Regions from separate parts of the Actinomadura chokoriensis genome, predicted to be linked through region 2. Evidence: riboswitches for the same ligand, from Rfam matches in the RefSeq annotation. Region 2 holds a riboswitch; the other holds the start of a gene.
What was found. A riboswitch is a leader RNA that binds a small molecule or an ion and turns the genes downstream of it on or off. The one in region 2 is predicted to bind S-adenosylmethionine.
Positions count from the first base shown of each region.

Region 1: linked by a shared signal. The riboswitch ahead of ABFX46_RS00125 (aminotransferase class V-fold PLP-dependent enzyme) and the one ahead of thrC (threonine synthase) in region 2 are both predicted to bind S-adenosylmethionine.

Region 1 is NZ_BAAAMW010000001.1:25,113-29,952, reverse strand. It holds gene ABFX46_RS00130 (SseB family protein) at 1-106, opposite strand, end outside; gene ABFX46_RS00125 (aminotransferase class V-fold PLP-dependent enzyme) at 208-1,464, opposite strand; SAM riboswitch class IV at 1,506-1,622, opposite strand; gene ABFX46_RS00120 (hypothetical protein) at 1,673-2,044, shown strand; gene ABFX46_RS00115 (transglycosylase domain-containing protein) at 2,161-4,839, opposite strand.
Region 2 is NZ_BAAAMW010000010.1:19,150-23,989, reverse strand. It holds gene ABFX46_RS21875 (sulfotransferase family protein) at 1-256, shown strand, start outside; gene ABFX46_RS21870 (alpha,alpha-trehalose-phosphate synthase (UDP-forming)) at 306-1,850, opposite strand; gene ABFX46_RS21865 (cation diffusion facilitator family transporter) at 1,961-2,899, shown strand; SAM riboswitch class I at 3,016-3,157, shown strand; gene thrC (threonine synthase) at 3,174-4,418, shown strand; gene ABFX46_RS21855 (MoaD/ThiS family protein) at 4,432-4,707, shown strand; gene ABFX46_RS21850 (DUF5959 family protein) at 4,782-4,840, shown strand, end outside.

The DNA of each region.
Region 1 (4,840 bases), on a different contig from region 2:
CCGCGAGGAGGCGGAAGTAGCTCTCCTGGTCCCCGGCCCGTACGGTCTCCTGCAGTCGGTGTTCCAGCTCCGACGTGGGTCGCCACGCGTCGGCCACGGTCGCCACCCCCTGTTTCCTCCGTGCTCGTCCCCGCGCGACTGCCTACGCTACATGGGCGAACAGGACCAAAGAGCATAATCGCCTGCCCGCGCGCGGGTGTTCGCAGGTCAGCGCGCCGCCAGCCCGGCGAGGGCGGTGAGCAGCCGGTCGATGTGCTCCTCGCTCGTCCCGATGCCGAGACTGGCGCGGACGGCGGTGTCCCCGCCCGCCAGGTGGCGGACGAAGGGGTGGGCGCAGAACCGCCCGTCCCGCACGCCGATGCCGTGCTCCTCCGACAGGGTAAGCGCCACGTCGCGCGCGTTCCAGCCGTCCACGGTGAACGACACGATCCCGACGCGCGGCGCCCGGCCGCCCCACAATGAGAGTTCCCGCACGTGCGGGAGGGCGGCGAGCCCGGTCCGGAGGCGTTCGACCAGTTCCTCCTCGCGGGCGGCGAGGTCCTTCCAGGCGGCGGAGAGGGCGTCGCAGGCGGCGGCCAGCGCGATGGCGCCGAGGACGTTCGGCGAGCCCGCCTCGTGCCGCTGCTCCGCGGACGCCGCCCACCGGGTCGTCGCGCCGACCGACGCGCTCGCCCCGCCGCCCTTCAGGTAGGGCTCGGCGGCGCGCAGCCAGTCGGCGCGTCCGGCGAGCACGCCGGCGCCGAACGGCGCGTACAGCTTGTGGCCGGAGAACGCGACGTAGTCCAGGCCGAGCGCGGTCATGTCGAGCGGGCGGTGCGGGACGAGCTGCGCCGCGTCCACCGCGATGCGGGCGCCGTGCCGGTGCGCGACCCGCGCCAGCTCCTCGACGGGCCACAGCTCGCCGGTGACGTTGGACGCGGCGGTGACGACGAGCAGCCGCGACCCGATCGGGCACGCGCGCAGCGCGCGGTCGGCGGCGGCGACCGCCTCGGCCGGGGTGGCGGGCGCGGGCAGCCGGACGGCGCGCTTCCACGGCAGCAGGGACGCGTGGTGCTCGGTCTCGAACACGACGACGCTCGTCCCGGCGGGCACGGCGCGGGCCAGCAGGTTCATGGAGTCGGTGGTGTTGCGGGTGAACACGACCGCCGACCGCCGCCACGCGCCGAGGAACGAGCGGACGGTCTCCCGCGCCTGCTCGTACGCGCCGGTCGTGACCTGGGACGCGTACCCCGCCCCGCGGTGGACGCTGCTGTAGTACGGCAGCGCGCGGGTGACGGCCTCCTGCACCGCCTCCAGGCAGGGCGCGCTCGCGGCGTAGTCGAAGTTGGCGTACGGGACGTGGCCGCCGTCGCGCAGCGGCACCGGGGCGTCCGCCCCGACGACGCGCGGGATCCGGCGAACCCGGACCCCCTCGGGGCGCGTCACAGCAGGCGTGATGGGGGAGCGGGCGAGCAGCGTGGGCATACCGGGACCTTCCGGGTCAGGGACCCCGGAGGACAGGTCGGGATCCGCGCTTGCCGGAACGCGGTGCCGCGTCCGGCCAGGTCCTCACCCGGGGCACCCCATCGCGGACGAAGGGTTGCCGGCCAGCAAGCCGGGGCTTGACGCTGGCGCTCATGACCTTGTGCGGAATTATATGCGGGTCCGATCGGGGATCAAGCGGGAGGGTGCGATGCGGTACGGGGCGGTTCGGGCGCTGGCCGGGAGCGTGGTGGTGCTCGGCACCCTGAGCGGGTGCGGGGTCCTGAGCGGCAATTCGGGCCAGGTGTGCACCGACACGAAGAAGGCGTTCCAGCAGTACATCACGCAGGTCAGGAGCATCCCGGCGGCCGAGCCCGCGCGGTGGCGGCAGCCGACCGAGCAGCTGGCGGGACGGCTGGACGGGCTCGCGAAGAAGGCCGACGACGACGATCTGAAGAAGGCGCTGAAGGGCGAGGCGGACAAGCTGCGCGCCGCCGCCGCACCCGTCGGCACCGGCGACGTCTCCCAGCTCAACACCGTGATGAAGGAGACACCGGCCACCATCGGCAAAGCCTGCGACTAGGCTCCGCCGCCGCGCGACCGCGAAGCCCGCCGACGCCGCGCGGCCCCCCCGAACGCGAGGGCCGCGCGGCTCTGGAGCACTACTCGGCGGCCTCGGCCCGGAGGCCGCGCCGGGACTCAGCCGGTGGAGCCGATGCGGGCGCCTCCACCGTCGCCGGTGCCGCCGCCGTCGCCTCCGCCGGTGCCGCCGCCGTCGCCACCGCCACCGCCGCCGGGGTCGTCACCGCCCCCGCCGCCGCCTCCGCCGCCCCCGCCGTCCGGAGGCTGGATGATGGTCGGCAGCCCGGTCGGCGGAGTCGGGATGTCCGGCTCCTCCGTGTCCGGCGGCGGACCGGACGGGCCCTCCGTGCGCGGCGGCTCCGTCTGGCCCGGCGTGCTCGGCCCCGTCGGACGCCCGTAGCCGCCGCCCGGCCGCTCCGACGGCGACCCGAACGACTTGGGCGCGTAGTCCTTGATGTCGACGGCGTCCGTCATGTACGTCCGCCAGATCTGCGCGGGCAGTTGCCCGCCGTACGCGCCGTAGCCGGGGATGTTCAGCGGCTTGCCGTCGCTGCGGAACATCGCGACCGACGTCGCCATCTGCGGGATGAACCCGTTGAACCAGATCGCCTTGCCCTTGTCGGTCGTGCCGGTCTTGCCCGCGACGTCGCGGCCGTCCGGGAGCTGGGCGTTCGTCCCGGTGCCGCCCTGCACGACCTTCTGCATCGCGTAGGTCGCGTCCCGGGCGTTCTGCGCGCTCAGCGCCCGGTTGCCCTTCTCGGTGAACGTGCGCTTGTGGTTCTCGTTGTCGGTGACGGACTTCACCACGAACGGCGTCCGGTGCATGCCCTCGTCCGCGAACGTCGCGTACACGCCCGCCTGCTGGACGGGGTGCAGCGACACGATCCCCAGCGGGAACGTGGCGGCGCTGCGCTGGTCCTTGGTCATCTGCGACGCGGGGATGCCCATCTTCTCGGCCATCTCGGCGATCTTGTCGTTGCCGATGTCCTGGCCGAGGTTGACGTAGGCCGTGTTGATCGAGTGCTGGGTGGCGGTGACGAGGTTCACCATGCCGAAGCTCTCGTTGCTGTCGTTGCGGATGGACGACCCGGCGAACGTCTGCGGCGAGCTGCCGTCGTAGGTGCTGCTGAGCGACCGGCCGTCCTGCAGCGCGGCGGCGAGCGCGATCGGCTTGAACCCCGACCCGGCCTGCGCGTGGTCGCCGAACGCGCTGCTCAGCGCCTCCTCCAGGTAGCCCCGGCCGCCGTAGAAGGCGAGCACCTGCCCGGTGTCCGGATCGACCGACACGGCCCCGGTGCGGATCTTCTTGCTCATCCCGTCCGGGGTGTTCTGTGTCACGGCCCGCTTCATCGCGTCCATCAGCCGCTTGTCGAACGTCGTGGTGATCTTCAGCCCGCTGCGGTTGATCTCGTCCTCGCTGTAGCCGCGGCGGTCGGTCAGCTCCTTCTTGGCCACATTGACCATGTAGCCCTTCTGGCCCTTGAGGACGTCGGTGATCTTCTGCTTGTCCGGGACGGGGAACGTCATCGCCGCCGCCTCGGCCGGCGTCAGGTACTTGTCCCGCACCATGTTCGCCAGGACGGAGCGCCAGCGCTGCTCGGCGGGGGCGCGCTGCGCGCCGGTCGGGTCGGAGAAGTTGCTCGGCTGCTGGATCGCCGCCGCGAGGTAGGCGCCCTCGGCCGGCGTCAGCTGCGAGATGTCCTTGTCGTAGTAGGCGTGCGCGGCGGCCTGCACCCCGTAGGCGTTGCGCCCGAAGTAGATCGTGTTGAGGTACTGCTCCAGGATCCAGTCCTTGGACTTCTCCCGGTCGACCTTCAGCGCGACCATGATCTCCTTGAGCTTGCGGGTGACCGAGCGCTCCTTGCCGATGCCGCCGTAGTAGTTGCGGACCATCTGCTGCGTGATCGTCGACCCGCCCTGCAACTGCTGCCCGGTCACCGTCGACCAGAACGCCCGCGTCGTGCCCTGCACCGAGACGCCCGGGTCGTCGTAGAAGCTGCCGTTCTCCGCCGCGATGACCGCGTTGCGGGTGCTCTCGGGGACGCGGTCGAGGTCGACGGCGTCCCGGTTGATGCCGGTCTTGGCGATCTGCGTCTTGCCGTCGGAGTAGTAGAACGTCGGCCCCTGCGCGATCGCCTTCTCCTGCGGGGACGGGACCGGGGTGAACAGGTAGGCGACGCCGAACGCGGCGACGACGAAGCCGACCAGCCCGAGCAGCACGAACAGCGTCCGGCGGAGCCAGCGCGACCGGCGGCTCCGCGGCCGCTTCCCGGGGTCGCCGCCGCGCCCCCCGCCGCCCCCGCCGCCGCGGCCTCCGCCGCCGTCGTTTCCGGACGGCGGCGATCCAGCGTGCTCGGACGAGGCGGCGGGCATGGTCTTGGTATCTCCGGTGCCCGGCGCTCCGACACCATCGGACCCCGGCTGGTCTGCGACATCGCCCGGCTCGCCCGGTTCATCCGCCTTGGCGGACCCGCCGTCGCCGCCGGAGGCGTCCTTCGCGGACGATTCGGCGCCGGACGCGTCGGGGAGTGCGGCTTCGGCGGCCGTTTCGGCGGGCGGCGATTCGGCGGCGGCGCCGGCGGAGTCCGGTGCTTCGCGGCCCTTGTCGCCGTTCTGTGATTTGTCGTCCCCGTCCGGGAATTCGGCATCCCGGACGGATTCTTCGGTCTCCGCGGTCAGCGTGCCGGTCGCCGGACCGTCCGTGCCGGCCGGTGCCCCGGCCTCGGTGTCATGCCGGTCCACCTCGGCGGGCCCGGCGGGCGCGTCGCCCTCCGGGACCTTTTCGCTGTCGCTCACA
Region 2 (4,840 bases):
GTGGGCGGAGCGCCTCGACCCGTGGGAGATCAGCCTGGCCGAGGCCGCCTTCGGGGAGCGGCTCGCCGAGTACGGCTACGAGCCGAGCGGCCTGCCGAAGCCGTCCACGTCCCAGCTCGCCCATTTCACCCGGGTCAGCGCCCACCGCCGCATGGCGCAGAGCAAGGACGCGCTGCGCGAGCGCTGGCGGCAGCGGCACGAACCGAACCCGGTCGACTGCCGGCTGGTCACCGAGACCTCCGCCAGCAGCTCCTGAACCTGCGGTGTGCCGCCCTCCCGCCCGGAGTGGGCGGCACACCGCGACGCTAGTCGAGGGCGGCGAGCTGGTCGGCGAACCAGCGCTGCGGGGGGAGCGCCGTCGCGGCGGCGGTGAGGCGGGCGCAGCGCTCGGCCCGCTCGGCGCGCGGCATCAGCAGCGCCTGGTGCAGGGTCTCGGCCGTCTGCGACACGTCGAAGGGGTTCACCATCAGCGCGTCGTCGGACAGTTCGGACGCCGCGCCCGCCTCCCGCGACAGCACCAGCGCGCAGCCCCGCTCCGACAGGACGGGCCCTTCCTTCGCGACGAGGTTCATCCCGTCGCGGATGGGGTTGACCAGCAGGACGTCCGCCAGGCCGTACGCGGCGAGAGACCGCGGATAGTCGTCGTTCACCTGCAGGATCAGCGGATCCCAGTCGGCGGTGCCGAACTCGTCGGTGATCTGCTCGGCCATCTCCTGGACGGCCGCCGTGTACTCGCGGTACTCGGGCAGGTCGTAGCGGGACGGGTAGGCGAACGCCAGGTGCACGACGCGTCCGCGCCATTCGGGATGGTTGACGAGCAGCTCCCGGTAGGCGGCGAGACCGCGCACGATGTTCTTCGACAGTTCCGTCCGGTCGATGCGCACGATGAGCTGGCGGTCGCCCACCTGCTCCCTCAGCGCGCGCGCCCGCTCGACGACGTCCTGCTGGGCGGCGCGTTGGCGCAGTGCTTCCTCGTCGACGCCGAGCCCATGGACGCCTACGTGCGTGGTGTGCCCCGAGCAGGTGACCGTCCGGGCGGCACGGTCGACCCGAGCGCCCGGGACCAGTTCGCAGCAGTCGAGGAACGCTGAGGCCCACCGCTCGGTGAGGAACCCCGCGTGGTCGGCGCCGAGTATGCCCAGGAGGATCTGCAGGCCGATGTCGTCTGGGAGGAGCTTGTAGTACTCGGGCGGCGCCCAGGGCGTGTGGGAGAAGTGGGCGATCCTCAGGTCGGGACGTCGTTCCCGGAGCATCCGGGGGGCCAGTGACAGGTGGTAGTCCTGGATCGCGGCCTTCGCGCCGTTGGCGGCGTCCCGAGCCAGGGCGTCCGCGAACGCCGCGTTGTACGCCTCGTAGGACTGCCAGTCGCGGCGGGCGCGGGCGTCGAAATGCGGGCTGCGGGGTGTGTCGTACAGAAGGTGGTGGACGAACCACAGCGTCGAGTTGGCCACCGCGTTGTACGCACGGTCGAACGTGGCCGGGGGGATGTCGAGCATCCGCACCGCCGCGCCGCCGGTGTCGTAACCCGCCTGGTCAATGCGGCCGTCGGGGGAACGGCGGGCGGCCGTCCGATCGGCCTCGCTGAGGCTCGCGCACACCCAGAGGACATCCGGGTCTTGGGCGGACGGCGACGCCGTCTCCGCGAGTTCCGGCGTGTCCGCGAGTTCCAGCGTCCCCGCGAGGTCCGGCGTCCCCGCGGGGCGGGGCGGACCAGGGTCGCGCGGCGCGCCCGTGACCGCGGCCAGGCCGGACACCAGCCCGCCGCCGCCGCGCCGCATGGCGAGCCCGCCGTCCTCCGACAGCGAGAACGACACCGGGCCCCGGTTGGATGCCACCAGCACTTGGCTCATACCGGCAGGGTCTCAGTTGTGACCGGGGTGCTCCACAGTGACCCGCGTGGTTTCCGCCACGGCCGGACATCGGTCGGATTAGCCCGTTTTGTAAGGGGTAATCGATCGCAATGAGCAGGTCCGACACGACGAAGACCGTGCTCGTCGCCGGGACGGCCAACGCCATTCTCGCGATCACCAAGCTGGTCGCCGGCCTGCTCGCCGGGTCGAGCGCGATGCTCGCCGAAGGCGCCCACTCGATCGCCGACACCCTCAACCAGAGCTTCCTGCTCGCCTCGCTGCGGCGCAGCGAACGCCCGCCCGACCGGCGGCATCCCTTCGGATACGGCAACGAGCGCTACGTCTGGTCGCTGCTCGCCGCGTTCGGGATCTTCATCGCCGGAGCCGGGTTCTCGATCTTCGAGGGAATCCTGACCATGACCGGCCACGGCGGCACGGGCACGGCCGTCTGGCTCGCCTACGCCGTCCTCGCCCTCGCCGCCGTGCTGGAGGGGACGTCCTGGGTCCGCGCCGTCTACCAGGCGCGCAAGGAGACCCGTGAGAACGACCGCGACCTCGTCGAGCACGTCCGCAAGTCCCCCGACCTGACGTTCAAGACCGCGCTGTTCGAGGACAGCGCCGCGATGGTCGGCCTGGCGCTCGCCGCCGGCGGGCTGGTGCTGCGGCAGATCACCGGGTCGGACTTCTGGGACGGGCTCGCCTCCGTCCTCATCGGGCTGCTGCTCGTCGCGCTCGCGCTCCTGATCGGCAAGGAGAGCACCGGCCTGCTCATCGGGCGCGCCGCCGACCCCGACGCGCAGCGCGAGATCCGCGCGGAGATCCTCGGCGCGCCCGGCGTGACCGGCGTGGACGAGCTGCTCACCATGCACTTCGGGCCCGAGCAGCTGCTGGTCGCCGCCAAGGTCAACTTCTCCGACCACATCAGCGCCGACCAGGCCGAGGACGTCGCCGGGGAGATCGACCGGCGGCTCCGGGAGCGGCTCCCGATCGTCCGGCACGTGTTCCTGGACCCGACCCAGCGGACCGTCCGGCGGGAATCGCCGGCGTGATCAAGACCTCGTCCGGGTACCGTCTCAGTCGGTGGACCCGGCTGTCTGGCATCCGGTCAGCTCATGTAAAGTCACCCATACGAGTTCAAAGCACTCGTGCATCGACAACTGAATACCGCTCATCCAGAGGGGTGGAGGGACCGGCCCTGCGAAGCCCCGGCAACCACCCGGCTATGGCGCGCTCGCGATCCTGCGAGGCCGGCCGGGAGATGGTGCCAACTCCGGCCTGCGACCAAGGTGGCGCAGGGAAGATGGGGAGAAAGGCCTCGCCCTCATGGCACTCACGCCTGCCACAGACCTCGGACCGGCTACCGCGCTCGTCTGCCGCGAATGCGGCTCCACGCGCGATCTCGGCCCCTTCTACGCCTGTGAGGAGTGTTTCGGCCCCCTGGAGATCGCCTACGACTTCCAGGGCGTCACCCGCGAGTCGATCGAGTCCGGGCCGCGCAACATCTGGCGCTACCGGGGGCTGCTGCCCGTCCCGTCCAACGTCGCGGACACGCCCAACACCGAGCCCGGCCTGACCCGCCTCGTCCGCGCCGACAACCTCGCCGAGAGCCTCGGGCTGCAGAGCCTCTGGGTGAAGGACGACAGCGGCAACCCGACCCACTCGTTCAAGGACCGCGTCGTCGCCGTCGCGCTCGCCGCCGCCCGCGAACTCGGCTTCAAGGTGCTGGCCTGCCCGTCCACCGGCAACCTCGCCAACGCCGTCGCCGCCGCCGCGGCCCGCGCCGGGATCCGCAGCGCGGTGTTCGTCCCGTCCGACCTGGAATCGCAGAAGATCATCACGACGGCCGTGTACGGCGGGACGTTCGTGACGGTCGACGGCAACTACGACGACGTCAACCGGCTCGCCTCGGAGATCGCCGGGGAGCAGGACGACTGGGCGTTCGTCAACGTCAACGTCCGGCCGTACTACGCCGAGGGCTCCAAGACGCTCGGCTACGAGATCGCCGAGCAGCTCGGCTGGCGGCTCCCGGACCAGATCGTCGTCCCGGTCGCGTCCGGCTCCCAGCTCACCAAGATCGACAAGGCGTTCCAGGAGCTGATCAAGCTCGGCCTCGTCGCGGACAAGCCGTACCGCGTGTTCGGCGCCCAGGCCGCCGGCTGCGACCCGGTCGCCGCCGCGTTCAAGGCCGGGCACGACGTCGTCCGCCCGGTGAAGCCCGACACGATCGCCAAGTCCCTCGCGATCGGCAACCCCGCCGACGGCCCCTACGTGCTGGACGTCGCCCGCCGCACCAACGGCGCCGTCGAGGACGTCACCGACGCCGAGGTCGTCGAGGGCATCCGCCTCCTCGCCCGCACCGAGGGCATCTTCGGCGAGACCGCCGGCGGCGTCACCGTCGCGACCCTCCGCAAGCTCATCGGCGCGGGCACCCTCGACCCGTCCGCCGAGACCGTGATCATCAACTCCGGGGACGGCCTGAAGACCCTGGACGCCGTGGCCCCGGTCGTCGCGCCGTCCGCGAACATCGCCCCGTCCCTGGAGGCGTTCCGCGCCGCCGGCCTGGCCTGAGAGAAGGAGAACCATGAGCGTTTCCGTGCGCATCCCGACGATCCTGCGGACCTACACCGGCGGCGAGTCCGAGGTGAAGGCCGAGGGCACCACGCTGCGCGCCGTCGTCGCCGACCTGGAGACGAACTACTCCGGCATCTCCGCCCGCATCCTGGACGACGCCGGCAAGATCCGCCGCTTCGTCAACGTCTACGTCGGCGACGAGGACGTCCGCTTCGCCGACGGCCTCGACACCCCCACCCCCGACGGCGCCCAGATCTCCATCATCCCCGCCGTCGCCGGCGGCTGACGCCGCCTGCGGGCCCGGCTCCGGCCGGGCCCGCTCGCCTGCGGAGCCGGGTGACCGGACCCTAGGATGGCGCGGTGGCAGAGCATGACACGGTCGAACTCATCCATCTCGCCGACGACCTCGGAAACAGCGT